DNA from 4 places in the Glutamicibacter sp. JL.03c genome. Region 4 is predicted to be linked to each of the others. Evidence: riboswitches for the same ligand, from Rfam matches in the RefSeq annotation. Region 4 holds a riboswitch; each other region holds the start of a gene.
The links. Region 4 has a riboswitch for thiamine pyrophosphate ahead of OF385_RS01690 (3-oxoacyl-ACP reductase). Riboswitches for the same ligand answer to the same signal wherever they lie in the genome.
Positions count from the first base shown of each region.

Region 1: it holds a riboswitch for thiamine pyrophosphate, as region 4 does, so the genes downstream of both, OF385_RS12140 (ECF transporter S component) here and OF385_RS01690 (3-oxoacyl-ACP reductase) in region 4, are expected to answer to the same signal.
Region 2: it holds a riboswitch for thiamine pyrophosphate, as region 4 does, so the genes downstream of both, thiC (phosphomethylpyrimidine synthase ThiC) here and OF385_RS01690 (3-oxoacyl-ACP reductase) in region 4, are expected to answer to the same signal.
Region 3: it holds a riboswitch for thiamine pyrophosphate, as region 4 does, so the genes downstream of both, thiO (glycine oxidase ThiO) here and OF385_RS01690 (3-oxoacyl-ACP reductase) in region 4, are expected to answer to the same signal.

Region 1 is NZ_CP107575.1:2,620,806-2,624,245, forward strand. Features, by position in the region: gene OF385_RS12135 (ATP-binding cassette domain-containing protein) at 1-708, opposite strand, end outside; gene OF385_RS12140 (ECF transporter S component) at 705-1,325, opposite strand; TPP riboswitch at 1,390-1,513, opposite strand; gene OF385_RS12145 (DUF4235 domain-containing protein) at 1,587-1,838, shown strand; gene mnhG (monovalent cation/H(+) antiporter subunit G) at 1,891-2,295, opposite strand; gene OF385_RS12155 (monovalent cation/H+ antiporter complex subunit F) at 2,295-2,561, opposite strand; gene OF385_RS12160 (Na+/H+ antiporter subunit E) at 2,558-3,190, opposite strand; gene OF385_RS12165 (Na+/H+ antiporter subunit D) at 3,199-3,440, opposite strand, start outside.
Region 2 is NZ_CP107575.1:2,468,825-2,472,264, forward strand. Features, by position in the region: gene OF385_RS11430 (GTP pyrophosphokinase family protein) at 1-283, shown strand, start outside; tRNA gene OF385_RS11435 (tRNA-Met) at 407-480, opposite strand; tRNA gene OF385_RS11440 (tRNA-Thr) at 528-599, opposite strand; tRNA gene OF385_RS11445 (tRNA-Thr) at 1,119-1,190, shown strand; TPP riboswitch at 1,367-1,476, shown strand; gene thiC (phosphomethylpyrimidine synthase ThiC) at 1,472-3,214, shown strand; gene OF385_RS11455 (DEAD/DEAH box helicase) at 3,328-3,440, opposite strand, start outside.
Region 3 is NZ_CP107575.1:2,285,775-2,289,214, forward strand. Features, by position in the region: gene OF385_RS10505 (thiazole synthase) at 1-464, opposite strand, end outside; gene thiS (sulfur carrier protein ThiS) at 467-712, opposite strand; gene thiO (glycine oxidase ThiO) at 709-1,833, opposite strand; TPP riboswitch at 1,831-1,935, opposite strand; gene OF385_RS10520 (GNAT family N-acetyltransferase) at 2,037-2,978, shown strand; gene OF385_RS10525 (mechanosensitive ion channel) at 3,067-3,440, opposite strand, start outside.
Region 4 is NZ_CP107575.1:359,322-362,761, forward strand. Features, by position in the region: gene OF385_RS01680 (HNH endonuclease family protein) at 12-728, opposite strand; gene OF385_RS01685 (hypothetical protein) at 943-1,563, shown strand; TPP riboswitch at 1,587-1,680, shown strand; gene OF385_RS01690 (3-oxoacyl-ACP reductase) at 1,764-2,564, shown strand; gene OF385_RS01695 (LLM class flavin-dependent oxidoreductase) at 2,561-3,440, shown strand, end outside.

The sequences.
Region 1 (3,440 bases), 1.3 Mb from region 4:
GTGGGCCACGCCGCCGCCTGGTTCCAGCACGATGACCCGGTCCATATGCCCGGCCCAGGCATCCAGCCGGTGTTCGACCACCAGCAGCGTGGCGCCCGAAACCTCGGCGGCGTTCAGCACAGCATCGCGCAAGGGCTCGATGCCCTCGGGGTCGACGTTGGCAGTGGGTTCATCCAGCAGCATCACTCCCGGCTGCATGGCCAGGATCCCGGCGAGGGCCAGGCGCTGCTTCTGCCCGCCGGAGAGCTCTTGCGTGCGATGGTCCAAGGGCAGCATGCCCAAGCCGACCGCGTCGAGCGCCTCGGGAATGCGCTGGCGGATGATCGCCGGATCCACCGCCAGGTTCTCGGCGCCAAAGGCCACATCGTCGGCCACCCGGCTTTGCACCACTTGGGTTTCCGGATCCTGCTGCATCAGGCCGACGGGATGCTCCCGGGCGAAGGCATCGGATCCGTCGATCAGCAGCTGCCCGGTGGACTGCTGGGAGTCATCGGCTTCCAGCAGGCCCGCCAGGGCATGCAACAAGGTCGACTTGCCGGCCCCGGAAGGACCGACCAGCAGGACCTTTTGACCCGCGGGGATTTCCAGATCCAGTGACGCGATGGCTGGCTTGTCGCGTTCGGCGTGGTGCCAGCCGAATCCGCGGGCTATGATCTCGGTGCCCCGGCGGGTGGCAGAAGCGGCACCGGTATTGGCCACCGAACTCATTTTGCGGCCAGTTTTCCGGTTTCCAGATGCGCGCGGCGGCTGGCCAGGGCGCCCAGGGCGCCGGTCTTCGCCAAGCCGCGAGTGGCCAGCCATGAGAGCAGGCCGGCAACAACCAGGCCGGAGACGCCGGTGGCAACCACATGGAAGAGCTTCAGCGCCGGGGTGTATTCAACGTAGTACGCCAGGATGTAGGCCTCGGACACACCGGCGAACAATCCGGAGAACAGGCCAGCGAGCAGTGAAACACCCAGATTCCACTTGCGGTAGCGGAAGGCCGCGAAGACCAGTTCCGCGCCCAGTCCCTGGACCAGTCCGGAGATCAGCACGGTGAGCCCGTAGTGGGATCCGAGCAGCGCTTCGATGACCGCGGCCAGCAGTTCGCAGTACAGCGCAGCACCCGGCTTGCGGATGATCAGCGCGCCGAGCACTGCAGGGAACAGCCAGACACCGGTCAACAGTGCGGCTGCTGGCGGGAATGCTGCGAAAGCCAGGGAGAACAGCCCGTAGCCTGCGCTCCAGGCCCAGAAAATGACGCCCGAGGCGACGGCGATCACCGATGCGGTGACGATGTCGACGACGCGCCAGCCCTGGCGGGGCTTTGCTGCTGCTGGATTCATTGTTGGTCCTCCTATATCAAGGAGGGGAGATGTACGGGCTGAAGGCGCGCTGCGCCCACGTCCGCATCCGAGATGCTCGACTTCCTTCGCCGGTACTAGCCGGAGCAGGTTCGAGGGTCTGCGATCTATCGCACTCTCAGCGTCTTGCGACTCCAGCTTCGAAGTCTGACGCTCCCCTGTCGGAAAATTACTGCCCACCTACCATACCGCAGGTATGCTGGGCAGAGGAACGATAAGTCGCGACATTGAAGCGAGGGCAAAATGAATACAGTGCAGAAACTTGCCACCACAGGTATTTCTATCGGCGCCGGTTTTGTCGGCAGCAAGCTGGTTGATCAGCTGTGGAAGGGTTTTACCGGAAACAAGGCTCCTCGCAAGGGCAGCGAAGAAGCGGCTGAGGCCTCATTGCGCCAGGCTCTGGGATTTGCGATCTTCTCATCCATTGTTGCCGCCACCATCCAGGTGCTGGCAGACCGTGGCACCAACAAGGTCGTCGCGCGTTTCAGCAAGTAGTTCTCGAGAAAGGCGGCGTCCCACCATGGGTGGGACGCCGCCTTTCTGCTCTCTAGTCTTCGGCTTTCTCCGCTTCCTTCGACGAGATGTCGATGGCGCCGGTGCCCGGAGTGCTGCCGACCTTGTCAACGACCTGCTTGAGCTCATCTGCGTAGAGCGAGTCCTTGGCCGCGTGCTTGGTGCGGTAGCCCGAACGACCGATCATGTGCGCCGATACCGGTGCGGTCAGAAGCTGCATGCCCCAGGCCAGGAGGAGCAGCGGCACCACTGCCCAGCTGCGCAGGTGGATCGCGAGCCCGGCGAAGATCAGCAGGAATCCAAGGACCTGCGGTTTTGTGGCCGCGTGCATGCGGGTGAGCATGTCGGGGAAGGTGAGCAGGCCGATCCCGGCGATCAGCGACATCAGGCAGCCCAGGATCAGCAGCACCGCGACGAGAATATCCAAGAACATCTCCATCAGGCATTCCTCTGATCGGAAACGTAGCGCGAAACGGTGACCGAGCCGATGAAGCCCAGAGTGCAGGCGGCGATGACGAACAGCAAATAGTCGGTGTGCCGGTTGAAGGCCATCTCCAGGCACAGGGCCGCGGAGATGATCAGCAGCATCACGTCCAGGGCCAGCACGCGATCCAGGATCGAGGGCCCCTTGGCTACGCGGATGACACAAGCAAGGGTGGCCAGGCCGAGCATGATGCCGCAAATCCACATCACGATTTCCATCATTTTTTGCCCCTCATTCGCATCAGGTTGGGTCCGCATTCGTGCTTGATCGCATCGAATTCATCACGGCTGCCGATCGCCATGATCATGCGGCGTTCGATGTCACGCACCGCCTCGCGGGCGCGGTCCATATCCTGCTGCGACTCGATGTTGATGTAGTGCAGGTACAAGGTGGAGGAGCTGCGATCCACGTCTATGACGAAGGACCCCGGGATCAAGGTCAGCACATGGCCGACCGTGGTCACGATCAGATCCGAGTCGGTGCGCAACGGAACCGCGATCACGCCGCTGCGGGTCCTTTTCCCGCGGAATACCGCCAGCTTGGCCACTTCGAAGCTGGCCACGAACACCTGGCCAATAAACCAGATGAACAGCTGCAGGCAGTACCAGAGGTTCATGCGCCCCGAAAGCACCACCGGCGGCAGCGGGAAGAGCGTGACGATCAGCAGCGCGATGATCGCGCCGAAGATCAGGTTCGCCGGCGAGAAGTCCTGCCACAGGGCGCACCACACGAAAAGCAGCAGGGCCAGCAGCGGCCATTCCTGCTTGAGTGTCGCCCGGTGGCGCACGCCAGAGGTATCCAGCGCGTCATCAATACGCTGGTCGCCGGGTTTCAAATTCTTAGTCGGCATCGTCCCCCCTATCCAAGTGGCAAGATCGCGGTGATGTACGCTTCACGGGCGATCAGCTCCGCGGCGACTCGTTCACAGAAATCGAAAATCGGCCCGGCGAAAATGGTCAGCGCAATGCCTGCGGCAACCAGCGACCCGGTGGCGTAGCGCATGCCCCACGGCAAGGACTTCGCCTCCAATTCCCGCGCGAGCTTCAAGCCCAGGGCAGGGTTCTGCGCCCCTCCGGCGGCAGTTTCGGCCGCTACCGCGG
Region 2 (3,440 bases), 1.5 Mb from region 4:
GATCAGAACGATCGCCCAGGATTTCTGGGCCAGCCTGGAGCACAAGATTTTCTACAAATACGATGGTGAAGTACCAGCGCATTTGGCTACAGAACTCGCCGACGCCGCGGCCGTGGCCACGAAGCTTGATATGCAGATGCAGCGGCTGCACACAGAAGTTCATGGCCATGATGCCAACAGCGAGAAACCCGAGGGCCAAGAAGTGGATTCTGACGTAATCCAAGGTCTGTTGATGCTCGCCAAGGAAGCCTCGACAAGCAAGGAACAGGGCGAGAAAGAGTAGCTGCACCCTGAACGATGAAATGCCTCCGGCTGCAAATTTGATGCGCTCGGAGGCATTTCAATTTTCAGAAGTTCCGGGGACGAGAAAGCCCCGGAATCCAACAGGATTCCGGGGCTAAATCTGTAGCGGCGCCGGGACTCGATCCCGGGACCTCACGATTATGAGTCGTGCGCTCTAACCAGCTGAGCTACGCCGCCACAAGTGAGAAGCAATCCAGTAGAAGCCAAGAAGGCTTCTCACTCAGAGCCCCCTGCCGGAATCGATCCGGCGACCTCGTTCTTACCAAGAACGCGCTCTACCACTGAGCTAAGGGGGCAACGAGTAAATACTCTACACGGATTCTCGTGCAAACAAAAATCGAGATCTTGCTGTCCAACGACGGCTTGAATCGCGAATAATTACTAGTCAGAACGAGCTTTACCAAACCCTCTGGTTCAGGCGGGACGATCCTTGGCACAAAAGTGCTTGGGTGACGATGCTCACTGAGCGGAATTTGGTGGCCAATCCCAGATAACAGCCAGCCGGATACGCCGTTCATTCCTCCAGCGAATCCATACCTGAAACCTCGCGTTCCCAAGCCAGGTAGTGTCGACCAATGGAGCCGCGCGATAAATCCAATGCGCCTGGCCAATAAATCTCTTGTCGCCGTATTCCATCGTTGGCTGATCGGAAATCGAGAGCCTTTCGTCGCGATTATTCCGACCATCATGAACATCCGGATGGCGCTTGGCATATAGCCTTCATTCATGACTTGAGTAGGACTCTTGTGACCTCAACTACAAATGCGTTCAGGATTTTGCAAACACCAAAAACCTGTGTAGAGTATTTACTCGTTGCCCCCTTAGCTCAGTGGTAGAGCGCGTTCTTGGTAAGAACGAGGTCGCCGGATCGATTCCGGCAGGGGGCTCGAAATAAGAGAGACAATCTGGATCCAGATTGTCTCTCTTTTCGTTCTCCGCGAACTTTATTTCTGGCTCGAAACGGGCCAATTTTTCTTCGTTCTTTTACCGGTTCCCTTCATCGCGTTGCAGTCACGATGTGGACTCTGGTTGCCTCCACCAGAAATTTTCGTGCTAGTGTCATCTGCGACCACACGGGAGCCCCATGGCAGGGGCTGAGATCGGACTGCAGCTGTCCGCGACCGTTGAACCTGTCCGGGTAATGCCGGCGAAGGAAGTGAGTTTCTCAATGGAACAATTTGAACAGCATTCCGCCCACTCTCTCGCGTTTCGCGAAGCCGATGGGATTTCAGTTCCGGTTACGCAGATCAAGCTTGCGGACTCCCCCAATGGCCAGCCCAACGAGCCAGTGGTTGTGTATCGCACCAGCGGGCCGGGAAGCGAACCAACGCAAGGACTGACACCGTTTCGGGAATCCTGGATTCTTGAGCGTGGAGACGTGCAGAGATATGCGGGGCGCGCACGGAACCTGCATGACGATGGCCGTTCAGCGGTCCGACGGGGCACCGCAAGCGAAGAGTGGGCAGGACGCTCCGCTCCCCCGCTCAAGGCCGCTGACGGGGCAACGGTGACGCAAATGCACTACGCTCGCGCCGGGATCATCACCCCGGAAATGCGTTACGTTGCCCTGCGCGAGGACTGCGATATCGAACTGGTGCGCAGCGAACTTGCCGCCGGACGAGCGATCATCCCCTCGAATATCAACCATCCTGAATCCGAACCGATGATCATCGGCAAAGCATTCTTGGTGAAGATCAACGCGAATATCGGCAATTCCGCCGTGACCAGCTCCATTGCAGAAGAAGTCTCCAAATTGCAGTGGGCCACCAAATGGGGCGCAGACACTGTGATGGACCTATCGACCGGCGATGACATCCACACCACCCGTGAATGGATCATTCGAAATTCGCCGGTCCCCATCGGCACCGTGCCGATCTACCAGGCACTGGAAAAGGTCAATGGGGAAGCGAACGCCCTGACCTGGGAGATATTCCGCGACACCGTTATTGAGCAATGCGAGCAGGGCGTGGACTATATGACCATCCATGCCGGCGTGCTCTTGCGCTATGTCCCGCTGTCGGCGAACCGCGTCACCGGGATCGTTTCGCGCGGCGGGTCCATCATGGCAGGGTGGTGCCTGGCCCATCATGAAGAGAACTTCCTCTACACCCACTTTGACGAGCTCTGCGAGATCTTCGCCCAGTATGATGTCGCCTTCTCCTTGGGTGACGGGCTGCGTCCGGGCTCCATCGCCGATGCAAATGACGCCGCCCAGTTCGCTGAACTGGATACGCTGGCCGAATTGACCCAGCGCGCGTGGGAGTACGACGTGCAGGTCATGGTGGAAGGGCCGGGACATATTCCATTCCATATGGTCCGCGAGAATGTGGAACGCCAACAGGAACTGTGCGACGGCGCGCCCTTCTATACGCTCGGTCCGCTGGTCACCGATGTCGCACCCGGCTACGATCACATCACCAGCGCTATCGGTGCCACCGAAATCGCCCGCTATGGCACCGCCATGCTCTGCTATGTCACCCCCAAGGAACATCTGGGACTGCCTAATCGCGATGACGTGAAAACCGGTGTGATCACGTATAAGATCGCCGCCCACGCCGCAGATCTGGCCAAGGGGCATCCCGGGGCCACCGCACGAGATGATGCATTGAGCAAGGCGCGCTTCGAGTTCCGCTGGAATGACCAGTTCGCGTTGAGCCTGGATCCGGTGACCGCGCAGGAATTCCATGATGAAACCCTGCCCGCGGAACCCGCCAAGACGGCCCACTTCTGCTCGATGTGCGGCCCGAAGTTCTGTTCCATGCGGATATCGCAGGACATCCGTGATGAGTTCGGCTCTGCTCAGGAACAGGCTGCCGTGGCGGGAATGGCTGCGAAGAGCAAGGAATTCATCGACAGCGGCGGAACGGTGTACCTCGGAGACCAGATCCCGGTAGGCAATACCACCTCGTAGGCCTGGTTCAGACGCGCTTTCCGCGGTTTAAACGGGCAACGCCCCTGGCCAAGCTCTCAAGCTTGATCCAGGGGCGTTTCGCTGTGCAGCTGGTGAGCTGCGGAAGCGCTGGCTTAGTAGTCGCGACGTCCGCCGCTGCGGCCCGAATCGCTGAAGCGATCCTTGCCGCCGCGACCACCGAAGCGCTTCTCGCCGCCACCACGACGGTCGTTGAAGCCACCGCCAC
Region 3 (3,440 bases), 1.7 Mb from region 4:
TCCTGCAATCGCTGCGCTAGCGCCGGGTCATCGTTGGTGTAGGCAAACACCTGGAAGCCCTCGGCGACCAATTGCTCGGTGGCTGAATACAGCTCCAGCGGATCCGGCAGCAAGGTGTGCTCATCGGCGATGACTTCAAGCTTGATCCAGTCGGTCTCCAGGGCTTCACGGGCCAGTTGCGCGGTCAATACAGCATCCCGCGCGGTGAAGCATCCGGCGGTATTAGGCAGCGGGATCACGCTATTGCGTTGCAGTAGCTCGTAGACGTTCCCCGCCCCGGCAGCAGAAAAGTGCCTAATGGCGACGGTGGTCAGCTCGGTGCCCGAAACGGCCAGGGCGCTCTCCAGCGTCGCCAGGGATGTCGCCCCGCCGGTGCCCAGGATCAGTCTCGAAGTCAGGGTGCGCCCTGCGACGACGAACGGGTCGGTGTCCGCGTCGAGTCGGTTGATTTCTTGCGATTCCATCTTTAGCCTCCTTGGGCTGCGGTGACGAGTTCTACGCTGTGCCCGTCTTCCAGCACCTTGCTGTTCCAGCTGCTGCGAGGGACAACCGCACCATTGACGGCGGCGGCCACGCCGAGCTTGCTGCCGTCAACAGCTTGAGATTCGGTGTCCAGTTCCTTGCCGATCTGCGAACTGACAAATTCACGCAGGCTCGTCCCTGCTGAGAGCCGGACTTGCTGGGAGTTGAAGGTGATGTTGATCGGGGTCATCCGAGGTGCTCCAGTGCGAGAGTTGAGGAATGGGTTGCAAATCGTTGGGGGTCAACGTCTTCCAGCATGGGATGCGTGGTGTTGTTTTCGATGAGGTCGGCGGTCAGTTCGGCACCCAGTGGGCTCAGCAGCACGCCGTGCCGCGAATAGCCGGTGGAGAGCACCAACCCTGGGTCCAGGCGCCCTATCAGCGGGCGGTCATCGGCGGTGGCTGGCCTTGGACGGGCCATCACTTCGTTCAATGTGCAGTCGCTGATTCCCGGCACGAGCCGGCGTGCATCGTCCAGGAGCGTGTACATGGCGCCAACGTTGACCTCCGGGTTGCCGTCTTCCCTGACGCTGGCCCCCAGCACCAGGCTTCCGTCCTTGCGCGGGACGAGGTAGACGTTGCGCCGGTGGACAATGCCGCGCACAATGCGGTTGAGCATGGCGCAGCCCGCGGGACCTTGGATCCTGAGGATGTCGCCGTATACCGGACGCAATGGAAGGCCTTTGAGCCCTTGGATGGTTCCGAGGGCGGTGGCGATGATGGTTTGGTCTGCTTCCAGTACCTGCCCCGTCGAGGTGCGCACGGCGCTGGTTCCTGACTCGTCGGTGAGCAGTTCTTCGGCTTGTTCGCGGATCACGTGATGGCCGAAGTGCTTGAGCAAGATGCGCACCACGCTGCGCGGATCGATCTGGTGGTCTTCGGCGCACAGCACCGCTCCGGCGATATTGCTGGCAAGGGCTGGCTCCAGGGATCTGGCCTGGCTTGGCAGGAGTTTTTCGGCGCTAAGTCCCAGCGATGACTGCAACTCGACGAGCTCGTGGAGGGCCTCGCGGTCAGCGGGTTCGGCGGCTATGACGAGTGTGGAACTTTTAAGGTAGTCCGGGCGCGCCCCGGTGGCCGCTTCGATGCGATCAACGAACAGAGGATATCCGGCATTCGATGCGGCCAGCAGCTGGTGCAACGGGCCTTGGCCCCACACTGTTTCCGCTGCCGGTGCCAGCATTCCGGCTGCGGCGTAGCTGGCACCCTGGCCGGGAGCAGGATCGATGATGGTGATGCTGTGACCGCGCGAGCTCAGCTCGAAGGCGGTGGCGAGGCCGATGATTCCGGCGCCAACAATATTGACATGCACGGTGGCACGATTCCTTCCTACGGCGGCATGACCCGCATCAGGTGTAGCGGTCGGCTCAGTGCCCTCTCAGCCTGGTCGAGTCAGGCTCCCGCGGAGTAATTGCGATTATAAGCATGATGCAGCTCCTAAAAGCGAACTGTTCTTGACTTAGTGACGTCATCTTTTGTGATGTACTAACTGACATGGAGAAACAGGACTATCCCATGAATTTATCGGCGGATTCCCCGCTGTTCCGCGATGTCGTTGATCTGGAGCGGCAACTGCTCGACCCTTCGCTTCGCCACGATGGAGCGTGGCTGGAAGGCATCCTGCATGAGCAATTCTACGAAATCGGCGCGAGCGGACGAATCTTCGACCGGTCTGAAGCCATCAACCTGCTCACGGTTGAAGATACGGATGCTCCTGCACTGCATGTCGTTGATCCGTCGGCAGTCCGCCTGGCAGAGGATCTGGTCCAATTGCGCTGGGCCACTGATGGGACTCGCCCCGCATTGCGCAGTTCCATATGGATTCGGGATGCAGGCCGATGGCAGATGCTCTTCCATCAAGGCACCCTCATGGCCCAACCGGTAGCTACTGACGCACGTTCAGAGATTGCGCCGTCGGCTGACCGCGACGACGTATGCGTGCTCAGGAAGCTGAAGTTCACCGACGCCGCCGCGGTGCATGAGGCGTTCACCTCGCACCCGGATATGGCGCGGCAGGGCGACGTTGATACTCCTGCGAAAGCACGGGCTTACGTAGACTTCCTGCTGGGCAATGACCAGGTTCAATGCCCGCTGGCCATCACGATCAACGATCGATTAGTGGGCCTGGTATGCGGTACCGTGGATCGCTCGAATGCCAACGCATGGATCTGGTACTGGATGCATCACGAATATCGCGGCCGGTCACTGGCGACCAGGGCCGTTGCGGCCTTGGTTGATCACCTTTTTGACGAGCTGGGCCTATTCCGGCTGGAATTGGGCCTGCGGGCCAATAATCCCGGGTCCCGGCATGTGGCGGAGAGCAACGGTTTCCTGCCCGAGGGAATAGAGCGCGGCAAGTTCCTTGTCGACGGTGAACGCATCGACGTTTATACCTATGCCCGACTGAAAACAGATCCGTCCTCCAACGTGCAGCCTTTGCCATTACAGCTCGCGTGATGCTTTATCCAGAACGCAAAATAGTCGCGGAATCCGTGGTGGATTCCGCGACTGTCTTTGTGTCCCTTTTAGGTTCTGTTCGGGATGGTTAGATGCCTGGTGACGTTGGCGGTGCTGGCGGTGCCGAATCCGGACCGTCGGAGCTCAGCTTGTCGGTATCGATCTTGTCGAGGGTACGGGCCGCTGCTTCGCGACCACCAAGGCCGAAGGCGAGAGCGGCTGCAAGAGCTGCACCGATGACGATTGCGCCGAAGGCCATGTTGATGATCGAGTCAGCGATTCCCATGTACTTCAGGCCCATTGCCACGAACAGTGCAATGGCGGTGTAGCGGATGATCTTCGACGCTGTAGTGTCACCCATGAACTTGCCGATGACGTTCGCCACGACGAAGCCGGCGGCAATTATTGCTGCACCGAAGAGGATCTTGCCGCCCAGTTCCAGAATCTCGTTCAGGATGTTGG
Region 4 (3,440 bases):
TTGCTGCGACATTATGCTGGCTTCACGCAGTTTTTCAGGATTCGCTCGATGGCATCGTGCTCACCCTTGGTCATCCAAGCCCCGTACTTCGCTTTGACCTGGGTCTGGCGGGAGACATATTCGCAACGGAAACGCTTGTTGGGCGGAAGCCACGAAGCGGCATCTTTGTCGCCCTTTGCCGCGTTGGTCGGACCGTCCGAGGCCATGAGATTCAGCGGGTCATTGGCGAACTTGAACCGGGCGTTTTCTTCCCAGCGCTGCGCTCCCTTTTGCCATGCATCCGAAAGGGCGACGACGTGGTCAATCTGGACCGCGGTGCTGGTGCCCTGGCCACGAACGAAGTTGATGGTGGTATTCGTGTAGGGGTCGTGGAAGGTTCCGCTGAGTACCACGCAGGGCCTGGAAGCGGATTTGTATTTCACGTCTTCCAAGTCGCGAGCCAGGATGTCATTGCGCGCATCGCAGCCATTGTGGTCTGGGTCTTTCCAGCCCTTGCTGAATTTTTCGCGTTCATACCCGGTCTTCGGCGCGCGGCCCTTGATATCGATCTTCGCGAGCAGCTCAAGCGACTCGGAGTAGCTTGCGCGTTGCGTTGCGCTGTCCCAGGTGGTGTCAGCCTGCGCGTCGGGAACGCGGTGCTGCTCGATGGAATCGAGGGTGGAGCATCCCGTGAGGACGAGGGATGAGGCGATGAGTGCAAATGAGAGGGTGCGACGCAGCAGGCGCATGCGGTGGTACGGCTCCTAGGAAGTGGAAGAGGGTCAAGGGGCCATGCCCCTAGAAAACTATATGAGCAGGGGTGGACCGATTAGCTGCACCTGACACGTGTTTGAGTGTGAGATCGGTGTGAATTCGATTCATCCAGCATTTCAAGCTTGTATAACGATACCGTTTCTATGATTTGACGTGCGTTGTTTAATTCAGGTTCCTAACATAAGGTCAATGATAAAGTTCATCCTCAGCCATATTGGAGTGCCTGTGAAGCGGAAACTGCCGCTGGTCCTAGTTCTGATTTTTGGGCTGTGCTCGTGCACCACCCCGGTTTCTCAATTGAAACTTCCAAAAGAATCAACTTCGGACACTAGGGCAGGGGGCGTTGGGGAAGAAACATCAGGGGAAGCGGAGTACGGTTCTGATGACATCACCGATCTCTTCCCGCCGATGATCGGCTTTGGCGCCGTGATCATGAACCATGATGGTCTGACTGGATCACGTGAAGAACTAGAATCCGATTTTCTTGAAAAGAATGGGTTCAGCTCGGGAGCAGGTTCAGCAAATACTTACTCCGCTAATGAAGAAGGGGAAGCTCTGGGCGATCATTTGACCGTCGAGACCACGGCTGGACAGAAAAATCTGGTACAGTTCGCGTGCCAGGGGGTCGGCGCCGTTCGACTTGTTGCGCAAAAGGATGGACAAGTGGTTGCCGAGAAGTCACTACGGTGCTCGATTCCGGCAAATGAAATAAGCATGGAGTTCGTCGTTCCACAGGGCGGGGAAGCTTGGATTGTCCAAGAACCTACCCCCGAAACTCGCGGGATCTATGAAGTAATGTTCTACGGCTAGGACTTGGATGTGCTACAAATGGGAGCAGTGACACGGGGTGCCGCAGGGCGGCTGAGAGAAAACCCGTTGAACCTGATCCAGTTAGTACTGGCGAAGGGAATGTCCTAGATTCAGCGCATGTGTGCACCCTGTAGGTTGAACCGTTCGCGTCCTTGGCCAGGTTCCGTTCGCCCAAGACGCCGTCAAGGAGTTCAAGCACGATGAGCACGGATACCCGAACGTCAGCACACACAGTTGCCCTTCCACTCGAAGATCAGGTCATTCTGGTCACCGGCGGGGCGCGAGGACTTGGCGCATCCATCAGCAGGGCGTTCCTCGAAGCGGGCGCGAAAGTCGCAATTAATTACCGCTCTTCGGCACAGGCTGCTGAAGAGCTCGTCGCGCTCTACCCGGACACCGCCGTTGCCATCCGCGCCGACGTTCGCGACCAAGACGCACTGCAATCGATGACGGCCCAGATCAGAAACCACTTCGGGCGTCCGGTCTCGACGCTGGTGAACAACGCCTTGGTGGATTTCTCTTTCAACGGCGACGCGCGTTCAAGGGCGGAAGCGATTTCAGCGGCAGAACTGAGCGCCCAGTTTGCCGGATCGGTGCTAGCCCCTGTTGCAGCTATCCAAGCAGTACTTCCGGGGATGCGTGAAGCCTGTTTTGGACGCATCATCAACATCGGCACCAATCTGTTCCAGCACCCCGTGGTGCCGTACCATGACTACACCGCCACCAAGGCTGCCCTCTTGTCCTTGACCCGTACCTTCGCCGATGATCTCGGCCCCGAAGGGATCAACGTCAACATGGTCTCCGGCGGACTTTTGCGCACCACGGACGCCTCCGCTGCGACGCCCGAGGCAGTATTCGACCTGATCGCCGCTGGAACACCATTGCGGCGGGTCACTTCGCCTGAAGAACTGGCTGATGCCGTGCTGTTCTTCGCCTCGCCGCATTCTCGCGGAGTGACCGGCCAAAACCTCATCGTTGACGGCGGGCTGGTGAAAGGATGAGCCAGAAGAAACAAGTGCACCTGAACTTGTTCCTTTATGGCGCCGGCCATCACCAAGCAGCCTGGCGGGCCGTGGACTCGGCCGCCGAGCAGCTTTCGGAAACGCAGTACTACATCCAGCTGGCGCAACTGGCCGAAAAGGGACTGCTCGATGCGGTGTTCTTCGCCGATGGGCAAGCGGTGTCATCCAGTGCCGCGCAGGCTGGCCCCACCTGGTTCTTCGAACCGGTGACACTGCTATCTGCCATCAGCCAATGCACCACGAACATCGGACTGGTGTGCACCATCTCCGCCAGCTTCTACTCGCCGTTCCATGCTGCTCGCATGCTAGGCAGCTTGCAGCATCTCTCGCAGGGGCGTGCCGGCATCAACGTGGTGACCAGCATGTGGGACACTGAAGCGCAGAACCACTCGCTCGGCGAACTGCCCGCGCACGCGCAACGATATGCCAGGGCCGGTGAATTCATTGATGTTCTGCACAAGCTCTGGGGTTCCTACCCCCAGCAAGCGGTCCGGATTGACAGGGAGGGGAACTTCACCGATGCATCCCTGCTCCAGGAAATCAATCACGAAGGGGAGCACTTTGCGGTGCGGGGTCCGTTGAATATGCCCAACTCCCAATATGGCGAACCGGTCCTCTTCCAAGCAGGATCCTCGCCCGCCGGACGTGAACTAGCCGCCGCCCATGCCGAAGCGATCTACTCGGTAGCGGCCGACCGCGGCATGGCAGCCGAATTCGCCCGCGATATTTCGCGCCGCACCAAGGACCTGCGAGGAACGGAGAACCGAGCCCTGATCATGCCGGGATTGGTTACCTACGTGGGGCGCACGCTGGAAGAAGCCCAAGCTAAACAGCGCACGCTCAACGAGTTGCTGC